One region of the Arthrobacter jinronghuae genome, then DNA from elsewhere that is predicted to be linked to it. Evidence: predicted binding sites of a transcription regulator. Region 1 holds the regulator's gene; the other holds the start of a gene.
The links. The regulator HspR, encoded in region 1, represses chaperone genes until heat shock. The targets are predictions, from matches to a motif close to AAGTTGAGTCNNNNNGACTCAACTT.

Region 1 (15,423 bases):
GCAGGGGAGGAAGCTTCGGCTTCCGCCCCGGCCGCCGGGGCCGACGGAGATGCGCTCTCCCAGGCGGAGCAGATCCTGAACAACGCCGACGTGCCGGCCCAGCCTGCCGCGTCCGGTTCGCCGGAAGCCGCTGAACTGCGCAACGACCTGCTGCGACTGCAGGCCGAGTACGTGAACTACCGCAAGCGGGTGGAACGCGACCGCGACGTCGCCCGGGAAATGGCCGTCATCGGAGTGCTGAACTCCCTGATGCCCGTCCTGGACGACATCGACGCCGCACGCCAGCACGGCGACCTGGCGGAGGGACCCTTCGCTGCGATCGCTACCAAGCTGGAGAACTCGCTGAAGACGTACGGGCTCAGCCGCATCGATGAGACCGGTGTGGAGTTCGATCCGAACATCCACGAGGCACTCATCCAGCAGCAGAGCGCGGACGTCACGTTCGATACCGTCACGCAGATCCTGAGGGCCGGCTACAAGTCCGGCGACCGGGTCCTGCGTGCCGCGCAGGTGATTGTTTCGGTTCCGGAACAGTAGTTGTACCGTGTCCGGGGCCGCCGTAAAGCGGCCCCGGACATTTTTCCATCGGCAGGTCCCGCAGCAGGGGCAGCAGGCCCGGCAGCCGTGTTTTCACGGCAATGCAGCGGGATTCGCAAATGAGGAAGGGACACCAATTGGCTAGTCAGGATTGGGTCGATAAGGACTTTTACAAGATTCTGGGTGTTCCCAAGGATGCGTCCGACGCCGACATCAAGAAGGCGTACCGCAAACTGGCGCGGAAGTACCATCCCGACCAGAACCAGGGCGACGCCAACTCCGAGCGGATGTTCAAGGACCTCTCCGAGGCGTATTCGGTCCTCTCCGATGCCGAGGAACGCCAGCAGTATGACGCCATCCGCGCCATGGGAAGCGGCGCCCGGTTCACTGCCGGCGGCCCCCAGGGCGGCGGCGGCGCCGGCGGGGCGGGCTTCGAGGATATCTTCGGAGACCTGTTCGGGCAGACCGCACGCGGCGGCGGCCGGAGGACCACCTTTAACGCGGGCGGCAGCAACATCCCGCCCGAATTCGCCGACCTTTTCGGCGGCGGCAGCGGTTTCGGCGGCGGCGGCTTCGGCGCCCCGCCGCCCACCAAGGGCGCGGACCGGACGGCCAGCACCACCATTTCCTTTGCCGGATCCATTAACGGAACCGTGATCGGCCTGCGCGAACCCAGCGGCGAAGTAGTGGAGGTCCGGGTGCCGGCCGGCGTCAAGGACGGCCAGAAGATCCGGGTGCGCGGCAAGGGGCAGCCCGGCGCCGCAGGTGCCGGAGACCTGATGGTCACCGTCCACGTCACGCCGCACGACTTCTTCACCCGCGAGGGCAACAACATCCGGATCCACGTTCCGGTCTCGTTCCCCGAGGCAGCCCTGGGGGCGACCATCGAGGTGCCTACCCTCACCTCCGATACCGTCCGGCTCAAGGTACCCGCCGGAACACCGTCGGGACGCACCCTGCGGGTCAAGGGCCGCGGCGTGCACACCTCCAAGGGCAACGGGGACCTGCTGGTGACTATCGACGTCGCCGTGCCCACCCACTTGAACAAGGACGCCCGGGAAGCTGTGGAGGCATTTGCCGATGCGACCAAGGGCGAGGACCCCCGGGTCGGATTGGCAGCAAAAGCACGGCTTTAACAGGTGGTTTCATCCGCCGGAGGGCGAACTTCCCGCGCTACCATTTCAACAGCAGTGAAGGAGGAACAATGGGCATAGATGTCAATGCGCCTATTTTCGTGATCTCCGTTGCCGCTGAGCTCGCGGAAATGCATCCGCAGACCCTCCGGCAATACGACCGGCTCGGGATTGTCCGTCCCAGTCGGGCGCCCGGCCGCTCCCGCCGCTACTCGCAGCGCGACATCGAACTGCTGCGAGAGGTCCAGAAACTCTCCCAGGAGGGCGTTTCCCTCGAAGGCATCAAGCGGATCATGGAGCTGCAGAACCAAGTCACCGGCCTGCGCCAGCGGGTTGTGGAACTCTCCACCCAACTGGACGAGGCGCAACGGCGTGCCCCGGACCGCAGCCGCGTCTTCGCTGCCGGGCTCGCCGGCGACGTCGTCACCCTCAGCCGCGGGCAGCGCCCGCCGGCCGCCGCGACAGCCGTTCAGCAGCTGGGCCTGGTCTCGCTGATGGAGCGCCGGAGCAGGCTGCGCGCCCTTCCCGCCGGCAAGTCCGCCGAGCGGAACTACGCCGACGACGACTACGTGCAGTCACTCTAAGCGCCGGCCGCTGGTGTCCTTGTGACACAATGCCGGGATGCCATACGAGGAAACCCCGGTAGGCCAGGTCCAGGCGCTGTACCGCTATCCGGTCAAGTCCACCGCGGGCCAGGCGGTGCGCGCGTCCGCCGTGACCGGCACGGGATTGCAGCATGACCGCCGGTGGGCGGTTTACACCGGCGACGGCGGCATCGCCAGCGGCAAGCGGACCCGGCGGTTCCGCCCGGTCCCCGGGCTGATGCAGTGGTCCTCCGTGGTCGAGGACAACAACATCCTTGGTGAGAACAACTTCCTTGATGACAACGGCGGCGTACCGCTGCTGCTGAGCCCCGAGGGCCATCGGTATCGAGTCGATGATCCGGCCGCCTCGCGGGCGCTGAGCGCAGCCTTCGGCCGGGAACTGACCCTGCGGGCCGAAACCGGTGCCGGACACCACGACGAGACGCCCCTGCACCTGGTGACAACATCCTCACTGACTGCTCTCGAGGACCTGGCCGGTGGTGCGGTGGATGACCGCCGCTTCCGCGCCAACATCGTGATCGACACCGGTTCCCAGCCGGCGTTCTGCGAGGACGACTGGGTGGGCGCCGAACTGGTCCTCGGAGGCGAGGTTGTTCTGCGTCTGGGGGAGGGGATGCCACGCTGCGTGATGATCGACCAGGCGCAGGCGGGTGTCCCGGCGGAAACCAAAGCCCTCAAGCTGCTCGGCAGTTCCCACTCCGCGGAGTTCGGTCTGCAGGCGCACGTAGTGCGGACCGGAATGCTGCGGGTGGGAGATGCCGTTGTCCTCCGCCGCAGCAGGACCGCATAACGTCGCGTGCAGCCCCGGTCAGGACCCCATGACTCCGGTTGCGGGGGCCGGTCCCGCCCAGCCGTAGCGCAGGAGCACGGCTCCATTTTCCGAAGCGGCTGAAGCTTCGAGCAGTTTCAGTTCCGCGGGCGGCCCGTCCGGAGGAAACAGGCGCTTCCCGGGGCCGAGAACTACGGGATACACCCACAGGTTCAGGGAGTCGAACATACCGCCCGCCACCAGGGTGCGGGCGAAATCGATGCTCCCGATGACGTGGACGTCCTGGTGTCGCGCCCGTAAGCCTGCCACCGCGTCCGCCAGGTCCCCCTCGAGGTGGTGCGAGTCCCGCCATCGGCCCAGATCCGGGGTTCCCCGGGACACGACGTATTTGGGGATGGAGTCAAACTTGCGTGCAATGTCGGAGTTGCCACCGTCCAGCTGGTGAGGCCAGTAGTCGGCGAAGATGTCGTAGGTCTTCCGGCCCAGCAGCAGTGCGTCCATGGAGGAGATGCCCTCGTCCACCTGCGCTCCCACGGTTTCGTCGAACAGGGGAGCCTGCCAGCCACCGTAGGCGAAGCCGGCCTCCGGGTCTTCCTCCGGGCCGCCCGGAGCCTGGGCGACGCCGTCGAGGGTCATAAAAAGATCGATGGAAACGCGGCCGGCCATGGTGCCCTCCCGTTGGTTGCGGCACTGGGTGACGGTGACAGGCACCATGCTCGTGACGCGGCGTTGTACCTGTCAACAGAAGCGGCGGCATCCTCCGCCCGGCGCACTGACCCGCCGGTTGCGGCACAGCATCCCACCCGGTGGGGTTCCTGTTGCCGTCCGGGACCTCAGCTGTAACAGCAGCACCACTTAGTGGGTCCCCGTGCACGCAGACGGGCCGGCGGCGTCCACCGGCCCCCGGGTTCCTGCTGCTCAGCGCCGGGCGTCGGCACCCGGGCGAAGGCGGATGAGGCGCTGCGGCCCGTCGTCGTCCAGCTCCACCAGGTCGCCGTGCGAGGAGAGGAAGTCGGTGAAGGACCGGAAGCCCAGCGGCTTCTCGTTGAAGGCCGGGTCCATCCGGCGCATCTGGTTCTTGACCGTGCCCGTGTTGAGCCACTCGTCGGCGTCGCCCTTCGCGTGGCCGATCTGCAGGGCCCGCACGAGGAGTTCCGTCGCGAGGACACCCGGGTCGACGTCGTCGGCGGGCTCCGGCTCCTCAAACCCGGCCTGTCCCGTGTGCGAGAACATGGGGACGGTGGTGAGCCTGCGGGCTGGAGCCGGATCGGGCTGCGAATCCGTCGGTGCCGCAGTCTTTTTGGCGGCAGTATCCGCCGCGGCCGGAGCGGCGGCTGCGGCTTCAATCCCGGGAAGCGAGTCGTAATCCTCGAATTCGTCGCAGGCCGCAGCGAGGGAAGTGCTGGTTGACCCGGCAACGCCGATGCCGACGACGAAGCGGCCGAGCCGCTTGGACTTCTGCGCGAGGGCAATGTAGTCGCTGTCGCCGGCGACGATGATGACGTGGGTCAGGTCGGGCAGGCGGAAGAGGTCTTCGACTACGTCCACGGCGAGGCGGATGTCCGCCCCGTTCTTGGTTCCGCGCGTCGTGGTGGTGAACAGCTGCGTAAGGTCCACTGCCCGGGACATCAGCTGGCGCTGGTAACTCGCGTTCACCGGTACCGACCAGTCGGCATAGGCGCGGTTAACCACCAGGGTGCCGAAGGAAGCGGCGAAATCGATAATGGCGTTGAAGTCCACCGTCGCTGCAGTGAGCTTGGCGGCAACTTCGGGATCGGCCTCGCGGTTCGTCCGGTCGAAATTCCGGATCCCGTCACGCTGGAACGCGTTGCGGCCATGCAACTGCTGATAGCGCGAGATGACAATGTTGTCGAAGTCGATGTAGAGGCCGACGCGTGCGTCGTTCGGTTCAGTCATGGTTCTTAGATCCTTCGGTAAGCAAGGTCAAAAATCAGTCGGCCGCCCTCGTGGGCCTTGTTCTCGAAGCTGGTCAGGGTCCGGCCCTCGAAGCGGGGGGCCCAGCCGCCGCGGGTATCGACGTCGTCTTCCGGGGCCTTGTTCTCCAGGCCCTCCCGGTGCACGCGGGTCAGCGGGCTTTCGTCACCGGCACGTTCGCCGGTGTGCAGATTCTCGAACCGGGCCGAAGCATCCAGCACTTCGCGCATCTGTACGGCGTAGTCGGACCAGTCCGTTGCCAGGCGCCAGGTGCCACCGGGTACCAGCACCCGGGCCACCAGCTCGGCGAAGGATTCCTTGACCAGGCGGCGCTTGTGATGCCGGGTCTTGTGCCAGGGGTCGGGGAAGAACACCCAAACCTCCGCCACGGACCCGGCCGGGAGCATGCTGGTCAGCACCTCCGGGGCATTCGCCTGGACCACGCGGATATTGGTCAGGCCCTTCTGCCCAATCCGCTGCAGGGTCTGCGCCAGGCCCGGGAGATAGACCTCCACGGCGAGGAAGTCCTTCTCGGGATTCTGCTCGGCGGCATGCGCAACGGCTTCGCCCAGGCCCGAGCCGATTTCGACGACGAGGGGAGCGGTGCGCCCGAACTCGGCGGCGGCGTCGAACACGTATCCGGGGTGCACCGAGGTGTCGGCCTCATCACGCGGGACATCCACCACGAAGCGTTCGGAGAGTTCATCCCAGGCCTGCTGGCGACGGCCCTGCAGGCGCGAGCCGCGCCGGACAAAGGACACCGGAGAGCGGAAATGCTGCTCCTCGTCGGTGCCGGCAGCGGGATCCGCCGGCCCGGTTTCGGCGGCGTCGGGCAGGGCTGGTTCAGTAGTCATCACTGTTAATGCTATCGGCTGGCACGGCCCCGGATTTCACCGCCGGTGCAGCCCCCGATTAGGAAAGATTCCGCATTACGGTAAACTGGAGGCAGATGTTGGTCCTGCCACTGTTGAACCATGCTTAAAATCCAAGGTTTCAACAGTGTGTGTAAGCAGTCCAGCCTGCGTCGATGAACGCTTTCTTTTGTCCCGCTTCAGTGCGGTAGACACTGTCTGACTTTTCTTCGGCGAACCCCCGGCCCAAACGGCGTTGGGGGCCTCTTACCGAAAGTTGCCTGTCTTTAATGACCACTTTTGCTGCCCTTGGTGTGCCCAAGGCACTTGTTTCCTCCCTCGCCGCCGCCGGAATTGACGAGGCCTTCCCCATTCAGGTGGAAACCCTTCCGGACACTCTTAAGGGCCGTGACGTCCTGGGCCGCGGCCGCACCGGTTCCGGCAAGACGCTGGCGTTCTCCCTTCCGCTGGTTGCACGTCTGGCCGAGAATGAAGCCGCCTACCGCCGCCGCCCGAACCGCCCGCTGGGCCTGGTCCTGGCGCCGACCCGCGAGCTGGCCACGCAGATCAACAACGTGATTGAGCCCCTGGCCAAGGAGCTGGGCCTGAACACCACCGTGATCTACGGCGGCGTGTCCCAGCAGCGTCAGGAAAAGGCACTCAAGGCCGGCGTCGACATCGTCATCGCCTGCCCCGGCCGCCTCGAAGACCTGATGAAGCAGAAGGTCATCAGCCTCGAGTCCGTCGAGATCACCGTGCTGGACGAGGCCGACCACATGGCCGACCTCGGCTTCCTGCCGGTTGTCCAGCGCCTGCTGGACCGCACTCCGGAAAAGGGCCAGCGGATGCTGTTCTCCGCCACCCTGGACAACGGCGTCGACAAGCTGGTCCGCCGCTACCTGTCCAACCCGCTGACGCACTCCGTGGATGAGCCGCAGGCAGCGGTGTCCACCATGGAGCACCACGTGCTGCTGGTCCAGGACCAGACGGCCAAGAAGCTGCTGGTCAAGGAACTGGCCGGTGGCCAGGGCCGCCGCATCATGTTCATGCGCACCAAGCACCACGCCCGCAAGATGGCCCAGTTCCTCACGGACAACGGCATCCCCACGGTGGACCTGCACGGCAACCTGTCCCAGAATGCCCGTGACCGCAACCTGGCGGAGTTCGCTTCGGGCGACGTCCGCGTCCTGGTGGCCACCGACGTCGCCGCCCGCGGCGTGCACGTGGACGACGTCGAGCTGGTCGTCCACATCGACCCGCCCACGGAACACAAGGCATACCTGCACCGCTCAGGCCGTACAGCCCGCGCCGGTTCCAGCGGAACCGTCGTGACGCTGACCCTTCCGGAGCAGAAGAGCGAGGTGTCGAAGCTGATGAAGGCTGCCGGCGTCGACGTTTCCATCGAGAAGGTCAGCCACAACTCGCCGTCGATCGCCAAGCTCATTGGCGAACGCGCGGCCATCGTGGAACCGCATGTCCGTGCAGCGCAGCTTGCCGCCAAGTCCCCGCAGCAGGGCGGCGGGCGCTCCACCGGCGCCAACGCCCAGCGCAAGCGTGCTGCCCGCAGCACAGGTGCTCCCCGCGCCGGCGGACGCGGCGGTACAGGCGGACGCGGACGCGTTTCGGCTGAACGCCCCGACCGCATGGAACGCAGCGAACGCAATGACCGTGCCGTCGACGACGTGCGTACGCAGCGTCCGGCCCGGTCCTCTGACGGCCGCCGCAACAGCGCCTCAGCGGCCACCGCATCCGGCCGCAACCGCCGCCCGGCAACCGGCCAGCGCGCCGAGGGCGCCGGCAGCGGCCAGCGTGCAGGCGGAGCCTCCCGGGGCGCCGCCGGTGCAGCCTCCGGCCGTCCGGCACGTGCCGCCGGTCCCCGCCGCGCAACGGCACCGGCGTCGAACGAACGCCGTTCCCGCTAAGGCATAGCCACAGCTGAGAAGAGGCGCCGCACCCACAAGGTGCGGCGCCTCTTCTGCTTTCCAGGAGTGGACTACTCCGTGTAAAGCCCCATTCCACGCAGCACATTGCGGCGGGCCGCATTGGAGATAAGGAACCGGCGGCCGGTGGTGACCTCCGGTTCAATGCGGACAAACGCGTTTCTCGTCCCCGACTGCCACGGAAAGAGCGCGAGTTCTTCGGAGTCCATGATCTCCGAGAAGTCGTCGAGCAGGGTGGCGCCGCCCTTGAGCACCACGCTCCAGGCGGAGGACAGCGTGTCATCGTAACCGTCAATTTCGAACGCAACCGGGTTGCCCGAGAGTGCGCCGGCCAGTTTGGTTCCCGCCGCGGTGCGGAAAACCACCGTGCCGTGGTCGACGGCAAAGTTAATGGGGAAAATTTCGGGATGTCCGTCGACAATCACGGCGAGCCGGCCGAACTTGGCCTGCCGGACGTATGTCCAGCACTGGCTGGAAGTCAGGTGGTCTGCGGGGTTCTCATCGCTGATCGGCATGGCGTCAGTCTAGGGCAGGTGCAGGCGGGCGGGTATGCAGGCAGAGAAGCCGTGGCTTATCTGTGCCGTGTGGAGAACAATGGAGCCATGAAAGCGATCCTGAACGTCATCTGGCTGCTGTTCGGCGGTATCTGGCTCGCGCTCGGTTATGCGCTGGCGGGCGTGGTCTGCTGCCTGCTGATTGTCACCATCCCGTTCGGCATCGCATCCTTCCGCATCGCCAACTATGCGCTCTGGCCGTTCGGCCGGACGGTTGTGGACCGGGGCGGGTTCACCGGTCCCCTCAGCCTGCTGGGAAACATCATCTGGCTGCTGCTGGCCGGCATCTGGATCGCCATTGGACACGTCCTCACGGCCATCCCGATGTTCGTGAGCATCGTCGGAATCCCGCTGGGCATCGCCAACCTGAAGATGCTGCCGATTTCGCTCATGCCGCTGGGCAAGGTCATCGTGCCCACGGACACCTGGCAGATCACGCCGTACGCCGGGAACGCGTACCGGCAGCCCGGTTATCAGGGCCGGGTTGCACCCCAGCAGCAGTGGCCTTCCTGATCCGGTCCGTAGCCTGATTGGCTGACGGGGCTCCGGCGGCCTGCTGCTTAGCCCTGGGCGCCCTCAAGGAAGGCCTTCATGAGCGGTCCTCCGGAGGTGGAGCCCCGCTCGCCCTGCTCCACGAACACGGCAACGGCCAGGTCGCCCTGGATGGCCAGCACCCATGCATGGGTCTCCGGCGGCGTCTGGCTGCCGAACTCAGCGGTTCCGGTCTTGGCGAGCACGGGTTCGCCGGGCACGCCGAGCAGCATCTGCACTCCGCCCTCGGCGACGACGGCGCGCATCATCTCCCGCAGTGATGCTGCCTCCTCTGCCGTGAGGTTGCCCGGAACGGGAGCTGTCGATTCCGAGGTGGAGGCAGTGGGAGCAGCCGAAGCGGAGCCGCCTGCCGGGGCCGGCGGGGTGGATTCCCGGATCAGCGTGGGGGAGACCCGTTCGCCTTTGCCGATGGAGGCACCGGCAACCGCCATGGCCAGCGGGGACACGAGGACCTGCCCTTGTCCGATCAGCGAGGCGGCGTGTTCGGTGCCTTCAGCCTCCGCGGGCACGGACCCCAGGAACGCGTCGGTGCCGATGGACGCGTCCACACCGATGCCCAGGTCTCCGGCGGCAGCGGAGAGGCTCTGCTGGGAAACGGTGCCCTGGGCATTGAGGAAGGCAGTGTTGCAGGAGTTCGCGAATGCCGTGCGCAGCGGGATACTGCCGGTGGCCTCGGCCGGGTAGCCGGGGACGTTGTTGAACTTGCGGCCGTCGACGTTGAGTTCCGACGGGCACTCCACGGTGCTGGCCGGTGTGGTGCCGTTGCGCAGCATCGCCAACGCGGTGGCTGTCTTGAACGTGGATCCCGGCGGGTACTGGCCCAGGAGGGCGGTTTGCTGGCCCTCGCTGCCGGGGCCGTTGGCCACGGTCAGGATCTCGCCGGTGGAGGGCTGGATAGCCACGATGGCCGACGCCGACGGTTCTTGTTCCAGGACTTCCTCGGCCAACTGCTGCAGCTTCGGGTTCAGGGTGGTCTGCAGGTCCGTGCCCGTTTGCGGATCGGAGCTATGGACGGTTTCCTTGGTTCCGGCCTCGTTGTCGACGGTAACCGTGACGCCGGGGCTGCCCTGCAGCTGCGAGTTGTACTGCCTCTGCAGGCCGGAGAGCCCCGTCTGGTCCCCGGCGGACACCCTGCCCTCAGACTCCTCGACCAATTCCGCAGTCGCCTCGCCCACGGTGCCCAGCAGGGCACGGGCGAAGCCGCGGGTGGGTGCCAGGATCCGCTGGGCGGGAAGGGAAAGGGCACCGGGGATGGCTTCGACAGCCGCTGGGGTTGCGGGCCCCTCGGCCTCCTCACGTTGCACAATCGCCTCGACAAAGGCTTCGGGGCCTGAGGCCTGCACCTTTGCGGTGTAGTCGGCGGGATCCAGCCCCACCAGTTCAGCAAGGGCAGCCGACGAGGAGGCATACTGCTCCTCGGAGAGGTCGGGTTTGTTGATGCCGATACGAAGCACCGGCCGCGCATTCATCAGCGGTTCCCCGTTGCGGTCCAGGATGTCGGCACGGTCGCCGGGGGTGGTGGAACGGACCAGCCGGTCGCCGTCGGCCAGGGAATCGAACACTACGGAGGGTGCCCACTCGACAAGCCACTGGTCGTCCTCTCCGCGGCGGAGCTGGGCGGAGCTCTCATAGGACCAGTCCGGCCGCGAATCGCTGTTGACGTCCCAGGCATAGGCCAGCCGTGCGGTGGCGGCGGAGTCATCGTCCTCGTCTTCGTTAACGCCGGCCACCGTGACCTCCGGGCGGAGCGGGCCCATGTCGGCGAGCAACTGCTCCAGCTCCGCATTCACTTCCGCAGGGGTGCCCGCCGTAAAGGCAGATGCTGAAACGTCCATTTGGCTCAGGCCCTGGGCGAGGTCGGCAGCGGCGTCGTCAGGCGACGGCTTGTCCCCTGAGCAGGACACCAGCGTCAGTGCCAGTGCGGCAACGGCAAGGACAGAAACGGAAGTACGGTTTTTCCCCATCCGCACAGGCTACCCGGCGAGTGCCCCGGACAGGGGGAGCAAGCACCGGAAACCTTTCGCCGGGTTGCCCTGGTCCGCGCCGGTCGGCCGACCCTGTGCAGGGCATTGTTTCCCTGCTACGGTTTGAAAAACGGCCGGGAAACGGCCGCTGAAGGTAACTCAGAACTGTAACCCTGAATACAACTCGCTTCCACCGGCATCCTGCGGACAGCCGGGTGGCCGTAATGGCCGCTGGAGGACCGGATCGGTTGCCGGTTGTTCTACGGCAGGAGTGGGCAATGTCCGATCTGGACATAATTCTCGAGAAGACGGTGCGGTCCTACGGGCGGCGGCAGATCCAGGCTGGCCACGCACTGATGATCGTCATGGAGCGTGACATTCCGCATCCCATCGGAGAGGTGTGGTCGGCCCTCGCTGATCCGGAACAGCTGCGCCAATGGGTGGCGGATCCGGAAGGGGACCTGCGCCGCGGCGGCACCTACACACTGCCGGACGGATCCCACGGGACGATCCTGCGTTGCGACGGACCCCGCCTTCTCACCGTGTCCTGGGCGCGGGAGGGGTCCTCCGTGGCGGAAGTGGAGTTCCACCTGACCGGAGAGGACGGGTTCACCCGCTTCGAGCTGCGGTACGCCTCCGTACGCAAGGGATTCGCGGTAACGGCTGCCCCCGGCGCAGGCCTCTGGACCGGTGGTGCGGGGTGGGAATATTTCCTCGATGTCCTGGAGGAATATCTGGCCGGAACCATTCCTGACGAGCCCCAGGGAATCCGGTTTGAAATCGAGGCCGAGGGCCCGCTCGCCCAGCTCTTCGAAGCCCGCAATGAACGGTGGCTGCGAACCGCCCATGACTTCGATCAGGAGCATATTCCCTAGGCTTCGCGCACACGGCGGAGGTGCGCACGGCTTTACTTCCAAAGTTGAGCCGATTAGACTCAACTTTGTTTAGCATTGCGGAAGCATTCTTCGCTGAGGTTTTGAGGAGCCACCGTGGACACGAAATTCACGAACAAGAGCCAAGAAGCACTTTCGGCTGCGGCCATGAACGCGAACACTGCCGGAAATCCACAGATTGAACCGGCGCATCTGCTGAAAGCGCTGATGGATCAGCGGCAAGGGGTCGCCGTCGCTCTCCTGAAGGCTGCCGGAATCAACGTGGATACCGTCAGTGCCGCTGCCAGCACTGCCATCCACCAGTTGCCGTCCTCCTCCGGCAGCTCGGTGGCGCAGCCCCAGTTTTCCAGGCCCTTGCTCCAAGTCATCAACGCAGCGCAGCAGGAAGCCGAGAAGCTGGGGGATGCCTTTGTCTCCACCGAACACCTCCTGCTTGGGTTGTCTCTCGATAACGGCCCTGCAGGAAAAGCGCTTCGGGATAACAACGCCGGGCACGACGCGCTCAGCGCCGTCCTTCCATCCGTACGAGGAGACCGCAAAGTGACCAATGCTGATCCGGAGAACACCTTTCAGGCTCTGGAAAAATTCAGTACCGACCTGACTGAAATGGCCCGCTCGGGCAAACTGGACCCCGTGATCGGCCGGGACGCCGAGATCCGGCGCGTCATCCAGGTGCTCAGCCGCCGCACCAAGAACAACCCCGTGCTTATCGGCGAGCCCGGCGTCGGCAAGACCGCCGTCGTCGAGGGACTTGCCCAGCGCATTGTCGCGGGGGATGTGCCGGAAAGTCTGAACGGCAAGACCCTGCTGTCCCTGGACCTCGGGTCCATGGTCGCCGGGGCTAAATACCGCGGTGAGTTCGAGGAGCGGTTCAAGGCAGTGCTGGAGGAAATCTCCAGCGCCGAAGGGCAGATCGTCACCTTCATCGATGAGCTGCACACCGTCGTAGGTGCGGGCGCAGCCGAGGGATCCATGGACGCCGGCAATATGCTCAAGCCGATGCTGGCGCGCGGGGAACTGCGGCTGATCGGCGCCACCACCCTGGACGAATACCGCGAAAACATCGAAAAGGACGCGGCATTGGAGCGCCGCTTCCAGCAGGTGTACGTCGGTGAACCCAGCGTCCCGGACACCATCGGCATCCTGCGCGGCCTGAAGGAGCGCTACGAGGCCCATCACAAGGTCGCCATCGCCGACTCGGCTCTTGTTGCCGCTGCAACGCTGTCCAACCGGTACATCACCGGACGCCAGCTTCCGGACAAGGCCATTGACCTGGTGGATGAGGCCGCATCCCGGCTGCGGATGGAGATCGATTCCGCCCCCGAGGAAATCGACGAGCTCCGGCGTGCAGTGGACCGGCTCACCATGGAAGAACTCGCACTGGCGAATGAAACGGACGAGGCCTCGATGGAGCGGCTGGCCGTTCTGCGCGAGGACATGGCCAATAAGAAGGAACAGCTGTCGGCGCTCAACGCCCGGTGGGAGGCCGAGAAGGCGGGCCTTAACCGGGTCGGCGACCTCAAGGCGAAGATCGACGAGCTGCGCAGCGAGGCAGAAAAATTCCAGCGCGACGGCGACCTCACGGAAGCCTCCCGCATCCTGTACGGCGAAATACCCGCCCTGCAGAAGGAACTGGAGGCAGCTCAGCAGGCGGAGGAGAACAGCTTCGGCGAAGAAACCCGGGAACTGATGGTCTCCGAGGAAGTCACTGCGGACGACATTGCGGAAGTGGTCTCCGCCTGGACCGGCATCCCGTCCGGACGCATGCTGCAGGGTGAATCCCAGAAACTGCTGGACATGGAAGCAGCCATCGGCTCGCGCCTGATCGGGCAGAGCAAGGCCGTGGCCGCGGTCTCCGATGCCGTGCGCCGCTCACGGGCCGGCGTCAGCGACCCGGACCGGCCCACCGGATCCTTCCTGTTCCTTGGCCCCACCGGCGTCGGCAAGACCGAACTGGCGAAGGCTCTCGCGGACTTCCTCTTCGACGATGAGCGGGCCATGGTCCGCATCGATATGAGTGAGTACTCGGAGAAGCATGCGGTGTCCCGACTGGTGGGGGCACCTCCCGGATACGTGGGCTATGAAGAGGGCGGCCAGCTCACTGAAGCGGTACGCCGCCGCCCCTACTCGGTGATCCTGCTGGACGAAGTGGAGAAGGCACATCCGGATGTCTTCGACATTCTGCTGCAGGTGCTCGACGACGGCCGGCTGACGGACGGCCAGGGCCGGACGGTGGACTTCCGAAATGTCATCCTGATCCTGACGTCCAACCTCGGGTCCCAGTTCCTGGTCGATCCGGGCCTGACCGAGGAGCAGAAGCGCGAATCGGTGATGTCCATGGTCAACGCGAACTTCAAGCCGGAGTTCCTCAACCGACTCGACGACGTGATCCTGTTCGATCCGCTGAGCCTGGAGGACCTGACCCGGATCGTGGACATCCAGGTGCGTGCCCTGGCCAACCGGCTGCATGAGCGCCGTCTGGTGCTGGACGTGACCGATGCAGCGCGGGAATGGCTGGGCCTGACCGGCTACGATCCGGCCTACGGTGCACGGCCGCTCCGCCGCCTGGTGCAGCGGGAGATCGGCGATCAGCTGGCCCGCGGGATCCTGGCCGGAAAGATCAGCGACGGCGACACAGTGCGGGTGGACAGGCCGTCAGACGGGCTGGACGGCGACGGGCTGGTGGCCGAGCCCGGGCTTACGGTGGCTGCGGTCGCCTAGACCACAGCAAAAGGCGCGCGGCGGCTGATGCCCGCCGCGCGCCTTTCTGCTGTTACCAGCGCTTACTCATGCACCCGCTTACTCCTGCACGAGGGACTCGGTGAGTTCCTGGCCCTCAGGGGCGAAAACGATGCAGTCCACGCGGCGGTCACCAGAGGCCCAGGTCTGCTCCGTGGGGATGGACTTGGCCAGCTTCAAGCCCGGGAACTCCGCGGCGGCGTCGGCATACTGCACAGCCTCGCAGACATCGTTGACCCGCTCTTCCAAGGCGCCTGTGCCGGGGAAGGCAGCGTCCTCGGTGAAACTGTCGGTGGCGACCAACTGGGCGTTGTGCGGCGTTTCGCAGGTGACTACGGTGGCACTGGAATTGACGTCGTCCCAATCCTTCAGGCACGCGCCGTCTTCCAGCTCCAGCGGACTTACGTCCTCGGAGATGACGCCTTCCTCCTTGCCGTTAAAAACAAACACGAAAAGCAGGATGGCGACGACGGCGGCGAGTACAACGCCGCCGAGCACCAGAATCAGGCGCGTGTTCCGCTTACTCTTGCCGCTGTCCTTTGCCCCGGTGGGGGCGGTGCCAACCGCCGTCGCTGCCCCTGTCGCGGGCTCCGTGGTGCCGGAGGATGCACCCGGCTGATTGAATGCTGCTGTTGCCCCCGCTGCCTGGCTTTCGGCCAGCCGGCGTGACCGGCGGGTGTCGCCGGCCGGCACAGCTGCCGTAACGGGCTCCGGTTCGCCTGACGCAGCCACCGGCGCGGGTGTGCGCTCCTGGTGCGCGGCAGTCATCGGAGCCGCCGCGTTGATGCCGTGCAGGGGGTGAGGCTCGGCGTCCCCTTGGGACGGTTCGTGCTCCGCTTCGCCAGCCGGTTCACGTTCTTCCACTGGCTCCGAGGCGTCTGACCTTGATGCAGTTTCAGCCTCGGCACCATCGGCCTGGGACGCGTCCGCAACGGCTGCGCTGTCCGGCAC
Region 2 (15,423 bases), 1.0 Mb from region 1:
GGGTGTCGGTGGGCCGGCCGAAGACGTACTTGGGAATGAAGTAATAACCGCGCCGGACGCTGATGTCGACGGCGGCGGCGTGGTGGACGGCGTCCACGGCAATGTCGCAGCCGCTGTTGCCGGCGCCTACAATCAGCACCCGCTTCCCCGCGAGCTCCCGGGCATCTTTGTACTCTGCGGAATGGCGGATCTCTCCGGCAAACCGGCCGGGCAGGGCGGGCACTGCCGGCGTGTGCAGGGTGCCGGACGCAACGATGACGGCACCGAAACGGCCGCTGCCGGGACCGTCGGGGCCATCCCACGAAACCGTCCAGGCGCCGTCGTCGGCCGGCACCGCTGCAGTGACCTTTACACCGAACCGGATGGCAGGCCGCAGACCGAAATGGTCCGCATAGGAACGGAAATAGGCGTGCAGCCGGCGGTGCCCGGGATAGTCGGGAGTGTCCCGGGGCATGGGGAATTCGGAGAACTGGGTGGTGGATTTCGAGGAGATCAGGTGCGCCGATTCATAGACCGTGCTGGCGGGATTCTCGATGTTCCAGAGTCCGCCGACGTCCGTGTGCTGTTCAAAGCCCACAAAGTCCAGTCCCTGTTTCGACAAGGCACGCATGGCGGCAAGGCCGCTGGGTCCGGAGCCGATGACGGCGACGGGCAGTTCCGATCGTATGGCGTTTGCTGCGGGAGACACTTCCACCTGCTTCTGTGACCTGCATCACTAGCGATGCTGCCCGAACGCTACCGAAGGGTGGATGTGCGGGTCAAACCGGCCCCGCCCGTGCGGGGAAACGAAAGGCCCCGGCAGTCTCGCTGCCGGGGCCATTCACTACTCTGCCGTTGACTTACTGAACGTCGTCGTCAACCCAGTCGAAGGTCTTGGTGACGGCCTTCTTCCAGAGACGCATCTGGCGCTCACGCTCAGCGTCATCCATCTGCGGGGTCCAGCGCTTGCCTTCGGCCCAGTTCTGCTCGAGCTCGTCGGTGCCGTTCCAGAACCCGACAGCCAGGCCTGCGGCGTAGGCAGCACCCAGGGCAGTGGTCTCGATGACCTTGGGCCGGACCACGTCCACGCCGAGAATGTCTGCCTGGAACTGCATCAGGGCATCGTTGGCAACCATGCCGCCGTCCACCCGCAGCTCGGACAGCGGGACACCGGAGTCGGCGTTCACGGCGTCGAGCACTTCCCGGGTCTGGAACGCGGTGGCTTCGAGTGCGGCCCGGGCAATGTGGTTCTTGTTCACGTAGCGGGTCAGGCCCACCATCGCACCGCGGGCATCCGCACGCCAGTACGGTGCGAACAGTCCGGAGAATGCGGGCACAATGTATACGCCGCCGTTGTCCTCCACCTTGCGGGCAAGCTCTTCGATTTCCGGAGCGCTGTTGATGATGCCCAGGTTGTCGCGGAGCCACTGCACCAGGGACCCGGTGACGGCAATGGAACCCTCGAGGGCGTAGACCGGCTTGGCGTCACCCAGCTGGTAGGCAACGGTGGTGATGAGGCCGTTCTCGGAACGGACAATCTCCTCGCCGGTGTTGAAGATCAGGAAGCAGCCGGTTCCGTAGGTGTTCTTGGCATTGCCCTTCTCGAACGCGGCCTGGCCGAACGTGGCGGCCTGCTGGTCGCCGAGGATGCCGGCCACCGGGGTTTCGCGCAGCAGCTGCGAGCCTGCAACCATGCCGTAGACCTCGGAGGAGGACTTGATTTCCGGCAGCATCGACCGCGGAATCCCGAATTCCTTGAGAATGTCCTCATCCCAGGTGAGTGTCTCAAGGTTCATGAACAGAGTGCGGGAGGCATTGGTCACATCGGTGATGTGCACGCCTCCGTCGGTCCCGCCGGTGAGGTTCCAGACAATCCAGGAGTCCGTGTTGCCGAACATGAGGTCCCCCGCCTCTGCCCGTTCACGTGCCCCCTCTACGTTGTCCAGGATCCACTTGATCTTCGTGCCCGAGAAATACGTGGCCAGCGGCAGGCCGACCGTGTCCTTGAAGCGGTCCAGGCCGCCGTTTTCCGCCAGCTCGTTGACGATGGGCTGCGTGCGGGTGTCCTGCCAGACAATGGCGTTGTAGACGGGCTCACCCGTGTTGCGGTCCCAGACCACTGCCGTCTCACGCTGGTTGGTGATACCAACGGCGGCAATGTCGTGCCGGGTCAGGTTGGCCTTGGACAGGGCACTGCCGACAACTTCGCGGACGTTCGTCCAGATCTCCATCGGATCGTGCTCCACCCAGCCGGCGTGCGGGAAGATCTGCTCGTGTTCCTTCTGCCCGGTGGAAATGATGTTTCCGTCGTGGCCGAAGACGATGGCCCGGCTGCTGGTGGTGCCTTGGTCGATGGCGATGATGTACCTGGGATTGTCAGGCATTGTTTCTGCTCCTTGCGGTGGGGGTCTTTGGGGTGGCAGGCCAAGAGGACTGCCGCTGCGCTTATACCGGAAGCGGGAGGGGGATCTGGGCGCCGATCCAGCCGCCGAGTGCGCCGCCGATCAGCGGACCGACGACGGGCACCCAGGCGTAGGCCCAGTCGCTGCTGCCCTTGCCCGGGATGGGCAGCAGGGCGTGCACGATGCGGGGTCCAAGATCACGGGCCGGGTTGATGGCGTAGCCGGTGGGGCCGCCGAGCGATGCGCCGATGCCGAGCACCACGAGGGCCACGGCCAGCGGGCCGAGCTCCGTGGGGGTTCCTGCGAAGGCAACGATGGTGAAGACGAGGACGAAGGTGCCTACGACCTCGGTCACAACGTTCCAGCCGTAGGACCGGATAGCCGGACCGGTGGAGAAGACACCCAGGATGTTGGCTGCGTCGGGCTCGTCGTCGAACTGCTTCTTGTAGGCGAGCCACGCCACAAAGGCACCAATGATGGCACCGGCCATCTGCCCGGCGAAGTAAACCATGGCCGCGCCGAAGGAGACCTCGACGCCCGGCGCGAATTCCTCATTGCCTGCCGCCCAGAGACCTACCGTGACGGCGGGGTTGATGTGTGCGCCGGAAATAGCGGCCGCATACACGCCGGCAAAAACACCGATGGCCCACCCCCAGTTGACCATCAGGAACCCGCCGCCGGCACCCTTCGTTTTTGCCAGCGCCACGTTGGCCACGACACCGCAGCCCAGAATAATGAGGATGGCCGTTCCGGCCAGCTCACTGATGAAAACTTCTCCGAGAGTCACCATCGACTCCTCCGATCATTCGTATCTGTCCGCGACCCAAGTGGGAGGGCGGACTGTTGGTTTCTATGCAACCAATCTTTTGCAAGAAGCGCCATTACCTTAGCCGACCTGTTTGGCGCCACGCCAATCTTCACGCGGCGAAACAGGTAGTCAGGGCACGATTCGGCACCGTGCCCGCACCTCGGTAAAGTCGTCATATGCAGCCTGCAGCTCGAGTTCCGCTCAATAACGGCGTCATGATGGATCAGGTCGGCTTCGGCACCTACAAGATCCCGGCCGACGACGCCGCCCGGCTGTGCCTTGAGGCGCTCGGGGCAGGCTACCGGCACCTCGATACGGCGGCCCTGTACGGCAATGAAGCCGGGGTGGGAGAGGCCGTGAACACCTTCGTCCGCGCGAACGAAGCCGAGCGCAGCGACATTTTCGTTACCTCGAAGGTCTGGAACACCGACCAGGGCTACGACTCCACTCTGCGTGCCTTTGATGCGTCCCTCTCCCGGCTGGGCCTGGACTACTTGGATCTATACCTCATCCACTGGCCGTGCCCGCAGCGGGGGCAGTTCGTCGACACGTACCGGGCGTTGGAGGAGCTCTACGCCGCAGGCCGGGTCCGTGCCATCGGCGTCTCCAATTTCCAGCCCGGCCATCTGCATCAGCTGCTGGACGCGACCGGAATTGTCCCGGCGGTAAACCAGATTGAACTGCACCCGTGGCTGGCACAGGAGGAACTGCGGCAGCTGCACCAGCGGCTCGGAATCCGAACGGCTGCGTGGAGTCCGCTGGGCCGCGGTGCAGTCCTCGCGGACCCGGTAGTTGTGCGGATTGCCGCTGAACTCGGCCGCACCCCCGCGCAGGTGATCCTCCGCTGGCACCTGGACCTCGGCAACATCGTTATCCCCAAGGCCAGCAGTCCGGAGCGGATTGCCGGAAACCTGGACCTGTACTCCTTCGAGCTGACCGACGATCACCGGACGGCGTTGAACGGACTGGACCGGGGCCAGCGGTCCGGATCGAATCCCGACGAGGTGAACTGAATGTCCGGTACTGCAGCGCGGAGTTCGTTGACGCCGTCGGGCGCCCCTGCGCCTTTCTCCCGCAAGGCCGCAGTACGGTCCTTTTCCGTGTACGGCACCGAGCAGGTCTGCCGGGACTTCGCGCCGGTAACGGAGGACGACGCCGGCCTGCCGCCGATCTTCATGGTCCACGGGTTCCGCGGCGACCACCACGGACTGCTGCGGGTTGTCGAAGCACTCCCCCGCCACCGTGTCCTGGTGCCTGACCTTCCCGGTTTCGGCGCCGGAGCCGCCCTTCCCGGCCCGCACGATGTCCCCGCCTACACCGCATTTGTCCGCGAAGCACTGGCGGACCTGGGTCTGGGTGCGGACACCGTCCTGCTCGGCCACTCCTTCGGCTCCATCATTGCCGCGCACCTGGCGGCCCAGTCGCCGGAGCTGATCAGTGAGCTGGTGCTCGTCAACCCGATCTGCGAGCCTGCACTGGAGGGTCCCAAGGGGATCACCAGCAAGGCGGCTGAACTCTACTATCGGCTGGCGGCGGCACTGCCGGAGAAATCCGGCATGGCACTGCTCCGCAGCCCGGTCATTGTCCGGGGCATGAGCATGCTGATGGCAAAGACGAAGGACCCGGGCCTGCGCCGCTGGATCCATGCCCAGCACGATGCGTACTTCAGCGCCTTCGCGAACCGCCGGGTGGTCCTGGATGCCTTCCGGGCATCCATTTCGGCCACGGTGCGCGACGTCGCCGCGCAGCTTTCCATGCCGGTGCTGCTGATCGCGGCGGAACAGGACGACATCGGATCGGTTCGGGGACAGCGCCTGCTTGCGGATCGGATCCCCGACGCGGAACTGCAGATGCTCCCCGGTGTCGGCCACCTGGTGCACTATGAAAAGCCGGCTGAGGCAGCCGACAAGATCGAGGATTTCCTGTCGCGGAGGCATGTATGAGGATGCGCCTGGCCGTAGACGCACGGTTTACCCGCACAGACCACCACGACGGCATCAGCCGCTACGGCGCCAGCCTGATCGAGGCGGTGAGCCGGCACGCCGACGTCGTGATGCTGATTTCGGACGAACGCCAGCTGGGCCTGCTCCCGGACCTGCCGTGGGTGAAGGTCAACAGCCCGCTTTCCCCCGCGGAACTGTTCGTGGCTTTCCGGATCAACCGGCTGGGTGCCGACGCGGTTTTCTGCCCGATGCAGACCATGGGCAGCTGGGGCCGGAAGTATCCGCTGATCCTGACCCTGCATGACCTGATCTATTACCAGAACCCGACGCCGCCGTCGTTCCTTCCGCCGGCGGTTCGCTGGCTGTGGCGGCTGTACCATCTGGCCTACTGGCCGCAGCGGCTGCTGCTGGACAGGGCCGACGTCGTTGCCACCATCAGCGGGACTACGCGGGAGCTGATGTCCCGCCACCGGTTGACGAAACGCCCCGTCCGGATAGTGGCCAACGCACCCCAGGCGGGTGCCGTGCCGCGGGACCCGGATGCGAAGGCCGAGGCGTCGCTGCTGTATATGGGGTCCTTCATGCCGTACAAGAACGTGGAGACCATCATCCGCGGCATGGAATACCTGCCCGACTTCACGCTGCACCTGCTGAGCCGGATCTCCGATGCGCGGCGAAGCGAGCTTGAGGCGCTGATTCCCGCCGGAGCGCGCGTGAGGTTCCACAACGGGGTCACCGATGAGGAGTATGACGCCCTCCTGCGACGCACCACGGCCCTGGTAACGCTGTCGAAAGCCGAGGGCTACGGGCTGCCGGTGATCGAGGCAATGGCCGTGGGCACACCGGTGATTGCCAGTGACATTCCGATTTTCCGCGAGGTTTCCGGCGGTGCGGCGGTGCTGGTGGATCCGGATGATCCGTCCGCCTTCGCCGGGGCCGTACGGCAGCTTGGCGAGCCCGGGCGCTGGCAGAAGGCGTCCGACGCCGGCGTGCAGCGGGCCGCCGACTACAGCTGGGGTGCCTCTGCCACCCAGCTCATGGAAACGGCCGGGGAGGCTGTCCGCCTGTTCCCCGGCCGCCGCCGTCGTCGTTGATCCCTACTTGCCCAGGTTCACGATCATCTTGCCCTTGTTGGCACCCTTCATCAGGTCAATGAAGGCCTGCGGGGAGTTTTCGAGTCCGTCCACGAACGTCTCGTCATAGCGGACCAGGCCGTCCTGCATCCAGCGGGTCATCAGCGCGGCGAACTCGTCCGCGTACTGGTTGTAGCTGCCCACCAGGAACCCCCGGAGCGTGATTTCCTTGCCGATGGCAATGGCCAGGTTCCGCGGGCCGACAGGCGCATCGTTGTACTGCGAAATGGCGCCGCACATGGCGATCCGCCCGAACTTGTTCATCACCGACAGGGCCGCTTCCAGGTGCTCGCCGCCCACGTTGTCGAAGTAGACGTCAATGCCGTCGGCCCCGGCAGCCTTCTTCAGCGAATCCTTCACGGGACCGTCGTGGTAGTTGAACGCTTCGTCGAAGCCCAGGTCGAGCAGCCGCTGGACCTTTTCGGCGGAACCGGCACTGCCGATGACCTTCTTGGCACCCATGGCCTTTGCGATCTGCCCGACCAGCGAACCCACGGCGCCCGCGGCTCCCGAGACGAAGACGACGTCGCCTTCCTTGAATTCCGCCACCTTGGTCAGGCCGGCATAGGCGGTCTGGCCGGTCATGCCCAGCACCCCGAGGTACGCGCTGGCCGGAGCGGCGTCCGTATCGATGACACGTGCACGGCGCCCGTCAAGGACGGCATAGTCGCGCCAGCCGAGGCCGTGCAGTACCTTGTCCCCCGGCTTGTGGTCCGGTGAGCGTGACTCCACGACTTCACCGACGGCGCCGCCCTCCAGCGCTTCGTCGAGCCGGAACGGCGGTACATAGGACTTCGCGTCATTCATCCGGCCGCGCATATACGGGTCCACGGACATGTGCAGGTTGCGGACCAGGACCTGGCCCTCCTGCAGTTCGGGTACCGGTACCTCCGCCAGACGGAAGTTCTGCTCCGTCGGCCACCCGTCGGGGCGGGAAGCAAGCTGGATTTCGCGGCCGGTTTCGGGGTAACTGCTCATGGAATGAACCTTACTGTCGGGGTTGATGGTAGGTATTGGTGCCGGGTATTGGTGCCGTCACTTCGCCGCGGCCTGCCGCAGTGCGGCAGTAACCTTGGCGAGTGTGTCCTGCAGGCTCTGCAGGTCCTGCGGTGCCAGTCCGGCGGAGGCTGCGAGCCGGTCCGGCAGGTTCCTGGCGTCATTTTGAAGTGCGCGTCCGGCATCCGTGAGGTTGATACGGACGCGCCTCTCGTCCTCGACGGCACGACGCCGCTGCACCAGGTCCGCTGCCTCCAGCCGCTTGAGCAGCGGCGAAAGCGTGCCGGAGTCCAGGTCCAGTGCCTCGCCCAGGTCCCGGACGCTTTGGGCGTCTTTCTCCCAGAGCAGCGACATCACCAGGTACTGCGGGTAGGTCAGCCCCATCTCTTCAAGCATCGGACGATAGAGGGCCGTAGCCGCCCGGGAGGCGGAGTACAGCGAGAAGCACACCTGCCGCTGTAGGGATTCGTTCATGAGCCCACCGTAGGGCACAATTCAATTGTGCACAACCTGTTTGTGGCGGCTCGCTGGATGCGCCCTTGCCTGCTTGGGTACAAGTGCTGCCCTAGGCTGTTCCGAATGCAGAGCATCCCCGATTACCGCCGCACGGCCGCCAGACGTCCCTGGGCCGAGTTGCCGGCAGTCCTGCAGTTGCGGCTCCGTACATATCTGGGCGGCAGCATCACATCGGTGCAGCCGGCGGGCGGCGGCTTCACGCCCGGTTTCGCCGCGGTTCTCGGGAACGACGCCGGGGTGCGCGTCTTCGTGAAGGCGGCACCGGCGTCGGACACTGTCACTTACCGGTCATACGTGCGCGAATCGCAGGTGGTGCCCTTGATGCCTGCGGGCATGCCCATGCCGGCGCTGCTTGCCGCCGAATGCCTGGCGGCGGAGGGCACCGACTGGCAGCTGCTCGTTTATGAGGCGGTGGACGGACGCATGCCCGGCCAGCCGTGGACCAGCGCGGACCTGCTCGCCGTCGAGGACTCCTGCAACACCGCCGCCGGCCTCCTGGCGAACTTCCCGCAGGATGCTGCCGGCCGTCCCGTTGCAGAAGACATGGCCCGGATACCCTCCGCTTTCGAGCCGGTAGCCGAGGGCGGTCCGGCTCCGTGGTTCCTGCCGACGCTGAGTGCCGAACAGGCACGGACGTTTTCGGGACTGCTGGAACTGTGTCCCGAGGCCCTGGCAGGTGATGCAGTCCTTCACGGAGACCTGCGCCCGGACAATATCCTGATCAGCTCCGGGCAGGCACTGTTCTGCGACTGGAATTTCCTCGGGACCGGCGCTCCCTGGCTGGACTGGGTCGGGGTACTTCCTTACGTGCGTGGTGACGGGTTCGACGTCGACGCCGAACTCCGGCGGTCGGCGCTTACCCGGGACGTCCCAGCTGACCATATTGACGCGTGGCTGGCGTCGCTGCTCAACTGCATGATCGACTCGGGCTGCAAGCCCGAGGTGGCATCAAGCCCGCACCTGCGCAGCCACGGGAGGCATACGGCACGGCTGATCTACGCCTGGCTGGTCGCCCGGCGCGGGCTGGCGTGGTGAGGGGTGGCCGCGGGGAGAGGGTTGGCCGCCTGAGGGGTGGCCGCGTGAGGGCCTGTCGCTCGGCGTGGGCTTGTCGCGCAGCGAGGGCATCTAATGAGCTCCGAAGCGCGGTGCAACCGGCTCCGGAGGACCATCTGGGTCTGTAACCGCCGCCGTTCCCACAGCGCACAGTGCCCGTTAAAAACAGGTATTGAGTCGCGTAGTTTTGGCCTTTTATGCAGTCAAACAGAACACTAGACTCGAACACATGTTCGAATATCTGCCATCGGTTGATCATCATCGGAGGGGCCCGCTGGAGGCCCAATCCGCAGTGTTTGACGCCTGGGTGGAGTACTTGGCAGCTGAGTTCGAACCTAACTCCCTTCCGACGCCGGAGGGCTCAGTTTCGGAAATCGCATCGGATTCGGAACTGATCGACCAACTGCGGGCGCTTGAGGAACTGAAGGGTGCCGCTGCCGCAGCGCAGGCACGGATCGCAGCGGCATTCGACGCCTCACAGCGGAGCAAGCAGAAACACGCCGGCCTGCGGAAGGAAGAGTTGGGGCGAGGGGTAGCTTCACAGATCGCACTGGCCCGGCGGGAATCCGCCAACAAGGGCGGACGGCTGCTCGGCTTGGCAAAAGCCCTGACCTCGGAGATGCCGTACACAATGCAGGCTCTGTCCTTCGGAAAGATCAGCGAATGGCGGGCCACACTCCTGGTGCGCGAGACAGCTTGCCTCTCCCTCGAAGACCGGCGGCAAGTGGATGAAGAAGTGGCAGGTGATGCCGGCCTGCTGGAGTCCCTGGGCGACCGGCAAATCATCGCCCGCGCCAAGGCTGCCGCATACCGATTGGACCCGCGGGCGGCAGTGAACCGCGCCGCGAAAGCAGCCTCTGAACGGTTTGTCTCCTGCCGTCCGGCGCCGGACACCATGACGTATCTCACCGGATTACTGCCCGTGGCACAGGGAGTGGGCGTCTACACAGCCCTCTCTCACGAGGCTGACCGGCTACGCGCCGCCGGCGACTCAAGGGGGCGGGGCCAGATCATGGCGGACACCCTGGTGGAACGGGTCACCGGGCTGGGAGATGCGGGCTCGACGAAGGTGGAGATCCAGCTGGTAATGACCGACCGGACCTTACTGGCAGGCGATTCGGAACCGGCGCTGGTACCCGGGTACGGTCCGGTGCCGGCGCAGTGGGCTAGGGATCTGGTTCGGCGCCGGAGCCGGCGGGGCCCGAGCAGACGGCACCAGAGCAGCCGGGGCCGGACTAAGGACCAAGCCATGGGCGGCTCCGACAAGCACGCGGAACACTGGGTCCGGAGGCTGTACACGGCTCCGGACACCGGAGAGCTGGTGGCGATGGATTCCCGCGCACGGCTGTTTCCCAAGTCCCTGGCACGGTTCATCGCGGCCCGGGATACTGCCTGCCGAATGCCCTGGTGCGGAGCACCAATCCGCCATCTGGACCATATCCGCCCTCACAACCGCGGCGGACCCACCAGTGCATCCAACGGGCAGGGACTATGCGAGGCATGTAACCATGCAAAGGAAGCGCCCGGGTGGCGTGCAGAACCAGTCCGAAGGAGCAGCCCGGAGGCCGAAGCAGACGCCGGCATCAACGCGGGACCCGGACGCCCGGTAGACACAGCGACCGCAGGACACACGGTGGACACGACGACGCCGACCGGCCACACGTATCGTTCCACCGCTCCGCCCCTGCCCGGGACGGCATTGCCCGGGACTGCTTTACCAGGGGCGCTACCGCGGCTGGCACGTCCGCAAGACCACCCGGCTCACCTGCAAGAGAACCCGACGCCTCCCCTGGCCCGTCCCCCGGCGCGTTCGCCGGACTCCCCCGTTGAAGCATGCATAGCGGATTTTGTCTGGGCCGCCTAAAGGTGAACCCCGGAGGGCTGCCGCAGATGGAAGCACGTGGCTATAGTGGCGGCCAACCAGCTAGCGAGGGCCAAGAAGCCAGTGGCCAACTCAGCCCTCACGGATCGGCTAATTGTCATCAGAAGGAGGACCCGTGAAGCTTGGACCGCATCTGCACCGCATCGGAAACGACATCGTGGCTGCTTATTTGGTCGACACCGACGACGGGATTACCGTGATCGACACGGGACTCCCCGGGCACTGGAACGATCTGCTCGCCGAGCTTAAATCCATGGGTCGAAGCCTGGATGACATACGCGGGGTGGTCCTGACCCACGGCGACAGCGACCACATCGGCTTTGCAGAAAGACTGCGCCGAAGCCAGAACGTGCCCGTCTTCGTCCATTCCGAAGACGCAGACCGTGCTCGCGGCGGCAAGAAGCCAAAGCCTGCAATGGGCCCCATGCGGCCGGGCCCCGTGGTTCGGTTCTTCGCCTACGCGCTGCGCAAGCGGGGCTGGCGCCCAACGTACCTCACCCAGGTATCCGAAGTGGCCGACGGAGATGTCCTCCCGCTTCCGGGTTCACCGCGCGTCATCGCCCTGCCGGGACACTCTCCGGGGAGCGTCGCCGTGTACGTTCCGGTTGCGGATGCGGTCTTTGTCGGGGATGCCCTCACCACGCGCGACGTACTGACAGGGCAGACCGGCATCCGGCCCGCACCGTTCACCGATGACCCTGCGTTAGCCCTCAATTCCCTGAACCGACTGGCCGGCCTCGAGGCCACATGGGTGCTCCCCGGACACGGGGCTCCCTGGCGCGGTTCCCCGGGCGAGGTTCAGGAACTGGCACGCCTGGCGGCAGTTCGGACGGATCGCTCCGGCAGCCGCTAAGGCCACAAATTCATCACCAGAAAAAGTAGTTGGCACTCGCCCCACGAGAGTGCTAATCTCATTTTCGCAAGTTGAGTGTTGCTGACTCAACTTTGGAACTGAATCTCGGCACCGCTGAAAAAGCGATCACGTAGAAGGAGTTGGTACCACCATGGCTATGAAGTTTGATCCGTTCCAGGAACTGGACCGCATGGCTCAGGCACTGCGTGGCGAAGGAACCCTGCGCGGCATGCCTATGGACCTCTACCGGCAAGGCGACCAGTACATCCTCGCAGCAGATCTCCCCGGGATCGATCCCGGATCCATCGACATTGACGTCGACGGCCAGCTGCTGACAATCCGGGCCCAGCGCACACTGCAGAACGCGGACGGGGTCAAGTGGCTCACGCGTGAACGGGAAGCCGGTAACTTCCTGCGCCAGCTCAACCTTGGCCAGGGGATCGACACTGAACAGATTTCCGCCCAGTACGAGAACGGCGTCCTCAGTGTCATCATCCCCGTGGTTGAGCGGGCCAAGCCCCGCAAGATCGCCGTCCAAACCTCAACGGAATCTTCCGCCATCAACGGCGAAACAGTCGAAAGCAGCGCAGTCGAAGGTACCAGCCGTGAAACCGTTGGGGCCTAATCCCTGACCACATTTTCTACGACGAAGGGCTCCGGAGATCCGGAGCCCTTCGTTGTACCCGCCACCGGTGCACACCCAGTGGCAAACTTCACCCCGATTCCGGTCAATTCCGCTTTCCACGGGGCGGGATACTGGGAAATGTACGCCATGAAACGGATCGGGCCGGGGCAAGAGGGTGGCAGCCACAGCTGCAGCCACTAGATTCCGGCGACCGGGAAAGGGGACGCAGCAGTGAGGCTGCCAACTGTCAATCATCGGTACTGGATGATCCACGGAGTACCCCGTGGACTGTTTGGCCGGTTGTCCCGGTTGGGCGGCGCCGCCCAGCTGGCTTTGCTTTCCCTCCTCGGCGCCAGCGCGGTCCTGTTCGAGCTGCTGTAAGTAGGAACTGCCCCAGGAACTCGAGCTGCGGTAAAGAGGAACCAACTGCAGGAACTCGAGCTGCCGGAAGTAAGAATTGCTTCAGGAACTCGCCAGCTGTAAGCAAGAACTGCCGCAGGAACCCGCCGCCGGACGCCTGGACCTAAAGGACGTTAAAGGACGTCAGTTCCGTCCACTCGAATGTAGACGGGATCGCCCGTCCGGCGTGCAGAGGCAGCAGCCTTGGTAGAACGCAGGGCCGCCGTAATCGCGGGTGCTGCCGTGTACGGGAAAAACAGGAGTGTCCGGTAGCGTCCACCGGCCCCGCCCAGCTGGCCTTCCGGAGACCTGCTGTCCCGTTGCTGGGAGTTGCCCGACGGCGGAACCACCGCGGGTGCAAGAGGCGCCGGCCCCACGGCCCGGACACCCTCAGGCAGCTCGAGCCGAGTGATAAACGCGTCAAGCCCTTCCCTCGACCCGCTCAGTTCGGCATACCGTACGGCCGGAGGCAAACCCAGTTCACGCCGCAGCTCCAGTTCGCGTTCCGCCGCCGAAGCCGGGTCCCAACGGAGCAGATGGCCGACCGTTGCCGAATCATCGGCTGTGACAACCACGAGGCCTTTTTCCGTTGCCGGGCGGACCAGCGCTGCCGCCGTAAACCAGCGGCGCAGGGTGTCCTCCCCCGCCCGCAGCGATTCCCGGGACAGCATCGCATTGCCGTCCAGCAGGATGGCTGCGGCGTAGCCGCCCGGAGCTACGGGTTCGGCTCCGGGGGTGGCGACGACCAGGGCCGGGGTGTCCGGAATCTCGGTCCGGATGTGGTCGCCGGCGGACGAAATCACAGTGGTGGAGGGGAACGCACGGCCCAGTTCCTCGGCGGTGCGCCCGGCACCGGCGGTGGAGCCCCGCAGCTGGGTTCCGCCGCAGTTTCCGCAATGCCACATGGGTTCCGGCCGCCCGCACCAGCGGCATGCCGGAATACCGTTCCTGCTGGCCAGGCCCAATGGACCGGAGCAGTTGCGGCAGCGGGCGGGTTCCCGGCATTCCTGGCAGGACAACGCCGGCGAGAAACCGGTCCGGGCCACCTGGACCAGCACCGGTCCCCGCGTCAGTCCGTCCTGCGCCGCCTTCCACGCTGCGTGCGGTATCCGGGCCCGGGCAGCCAAGGGATCGCGTTCCATCGTGAAGGAGTCGGTAGTGCTGACCACCCGCGGGGCATGCGTCCGGACGGTGGAACGTTCGGCGGCTATACCGGCCGCCCAGCCGCTGGCGACCAGCCGTTGTGCCTCAGTGCTCCGCGAATGGGACGCCAGGAGCAGGGCTGCGTCTTCCAGCTCGGCACGCAGCAGCAGTACGTCGCGGGTGTGCTGGTAGGGCGCCCGCTGTTCGGCGTGCAGGTCGTCTGCGTCATCCCAGATAACGGCCAGGCCGAGATCCTGCACCGGCGCATAGGCGGCCGAACGGGTACCAATTGCCACGCGGACATCACCGTGCAGCAACTGGAGGAAACTGCGGTAGCGCGGGGTGGGTCCGTCTTCGGCCGTCAACCGGACAAAGGCAGCTGCCCCGATCCGGGCAGTAAGCGCGGACTGCACCCGGGAGAGGTCCTTGTTGTCGGGAACGACGACGACGGCGCCCCGCCCGGAGAGCAGCGTGGACCGGACAGCCTCGGCAATTTCTGCAGGCCAGTCCTGCGGGCCGTAGCCGCCCAGCGAGGAGAGCACAGCGCGGGGGCGGTGGCCCGCGGCCAGATGGGTCAGGAACCGCGGTCCGTGCGGATAGCGTGTCAGCGGGTTGGCTCCGGCCCCTTCCGGTCCAGGCACGGCGTCGGCCGGTCCGGGCACGGCGTCGGCCGGTCCCGCCGACGAGCCGCCGCCCGTACCGGAGTCGCCGTCGGCACCAGAGCCGGCGTCAGCGGATTCCGCCCGGGCCTCGGGAGTAAATTCCTTCTCCACCCGCGCCGCACGCGGCGGAATGGCTACGCGCAGCACATCGTGGACCGTTCCGGCGTAGCGTGCGGCGACGGCCTCGGCCAGGCGCAGGATCTGCGGGGAAAGCACGGGCTGCGGGGAGATTATCTTTCCCAGCGGCATCAACCGGGCAGTGGTGTCCGCTTCGGCCACCCGTTCGGTGATGAATCCCGGGAGTTCCTGGCCGCCGAACCGGACTTTGACCCGGGCGCCCGGCACAGCGTCGGTGTCGAGGTCGGCCGGGACCAGATAGTCAAAGGGACGGTCCAGGTGCGGCAGCGGGGAATCCAGCAGGACGCGGGCAATCGGCAGGGCGGAAGCCGGCTGCGCCTTGCCCACGGGTTTTGCCGACGGCGTGAAGCCGTGCAGCAGGGAAAGCTGCACGGCCTCAGTGGTGTCGTCGGCGGCCATGGCCGGCTACACGTTGAAGTAGCTGCGGAGGTCCTCGACCTTGTCCTTGCGCTCCCAGGTGAAACCTTCGTCCTCGCGGCCGAAGTGGCCGTGGGCGGCAGTCCGCTGGTAGATGGGACGCTTGAGGTCCAGGCCGTTGATGATGCCCAGCGGACGCAGGTCGAAGACTTCCTTCACAGCGTCGGCAATCCGGGCCGGGTCAACTGTTTCGGTGCCGAAGGTTTCAACATAGATGCCTACGGGGCGGGCCATGCCGATGGCGTAGGCAATCTGGATTTCCGCACGCCGGGCCAGACCGGCGGCAACCACGTTCTTGGCTACCCAGCGCATGGCGTAGGCCGCGGACCGGTCTACCTTGCTCGGGTCCTTGCCGCTGAAGGCACCGCCGCCGTGGCGGGCGAATCCGCCGTAGGTGTCAACGATGATCTTGCGGCCGGTGAGGCCGGCATCGCCGACGGGGCCGCCGATGACGAACGGGCCGCCCGGGTTGAT

Region 2: the regulator HspR is predicted to act here: its motif matches at 11,634-11,658, upstream of N2K98_RS09775 (Hsp20/alpha crystallin family protein).

Annotation. Positions count from the first base shown of each region.
Region 1 covers NZ_CP104263.1:3,105,381-3,120,803, reverse strand. Annotated here, with positions in the region: gene N2K98_RS14645 (nucleotide exchange factor GrpE) at 1-537, shown strand, start outside; gene N2K98_RS14640 (DnaJ C-terminal domain-containing protein) at 675-1,673, shown strand; gene N2K98_RS14635 (heat shock protein transcriptional repressor HspR) at 1,742-2,254, shown strand; gene N2K98_RS14630 (MOSC domain-containing protein) at 2,292-3,065, shown strand; gene N2K98_RS14625 (dihydrofolate reductase family protein) at 3,084-3,758, opposite strand; gene N2K98_RS14620 (NYN domain-containing protein) at 3,963-4,961, opposite strand; gene trmB (tRNA (guanosine(46)-N7)-methyltransferase TrmB) at 4,967-5,833, opposite strand; gene N2K98_RS14610 (DEAD/DEAH box helicase) at 6,121-7,752, shown strand; gene N2K98_RS14605 (pyridoxamine 5'-phosphate oxidase family protein) at 7,824-8,285, opposite strand; gene N2K98_RS14600 (YccF domain-containing protein) at 8,373-8,837, shown strand; gene N2K98_RS14595 (penicillin-binding transpeptidase domain-containing protein) at 8,885-10,840, opposite strand; gene N2K98_RS14590 (SRPBCC domain-containing protein) at 11,119-11,715, shown strand; gene clpB (ATP-dependent chaperone ClpB) at 11,830-14,454, shown strand; gene N2K98_RS14580 (septum formation family protein) at 14,533-15,423, opposite strand, start outside.
Region 2 covers NZ_CP104263.1:2,087,772-2,103,194, forward strand. Annotated here, with positions in the region: gene N2K98_RS09720 (flavin-containing monooxygenase) at 1-688, opposite strand, end outside; gene glpK (glycerol kinase GlpK) at 840-2,363, opposite strand; gene N2K98_RS09730 (MIP/aquaporin family protein) at 2,425-3,168, opposite strand; gene N2K98_RS09735 (aldo/keto reductase) at 3,366-4,202, shown strand; gene N2K98_RS09740 (alpha/beta fold hydrolase) at 4,203-5,132, shown strand; gene N2K98_RS09745 (glycosyltransferase family 4 protein) at 5,135-6,226, shown strand; gene N2K98_RS09750 (NADP-dependent oxidoreductase) at 6,230-7,243, opposite strand; gene N2K98_RS09755 (MarR family winged helix-turn-helix transcriptional regulator) at 7,301-7,735, opposite strand; gene N2K98_RS09760 (phosphotransferase) at 7,841-8,812, shown strand; gene N2K98_RS09765 (HNH endonuclease) at 9,060-10,694, shown strand; gene N2K98_RS09770 (MBL fold metallo-hydrolase) at 10,828-11,565, shown strand; gene N2K98_RS09775 (Hsp20/alpha crystallin family protein) at 11,717-12,190, shown strand; gene N2K98_RS09780 (hypothetical protein) at 12,422-12,571, shown strand; gene N2K98_RS09785 (primosomal protein N') at 12,724-14,931, opposite strand; gene metK (methionine adenosyltransferase) at 14,938-15,423, opposite strand, start outside.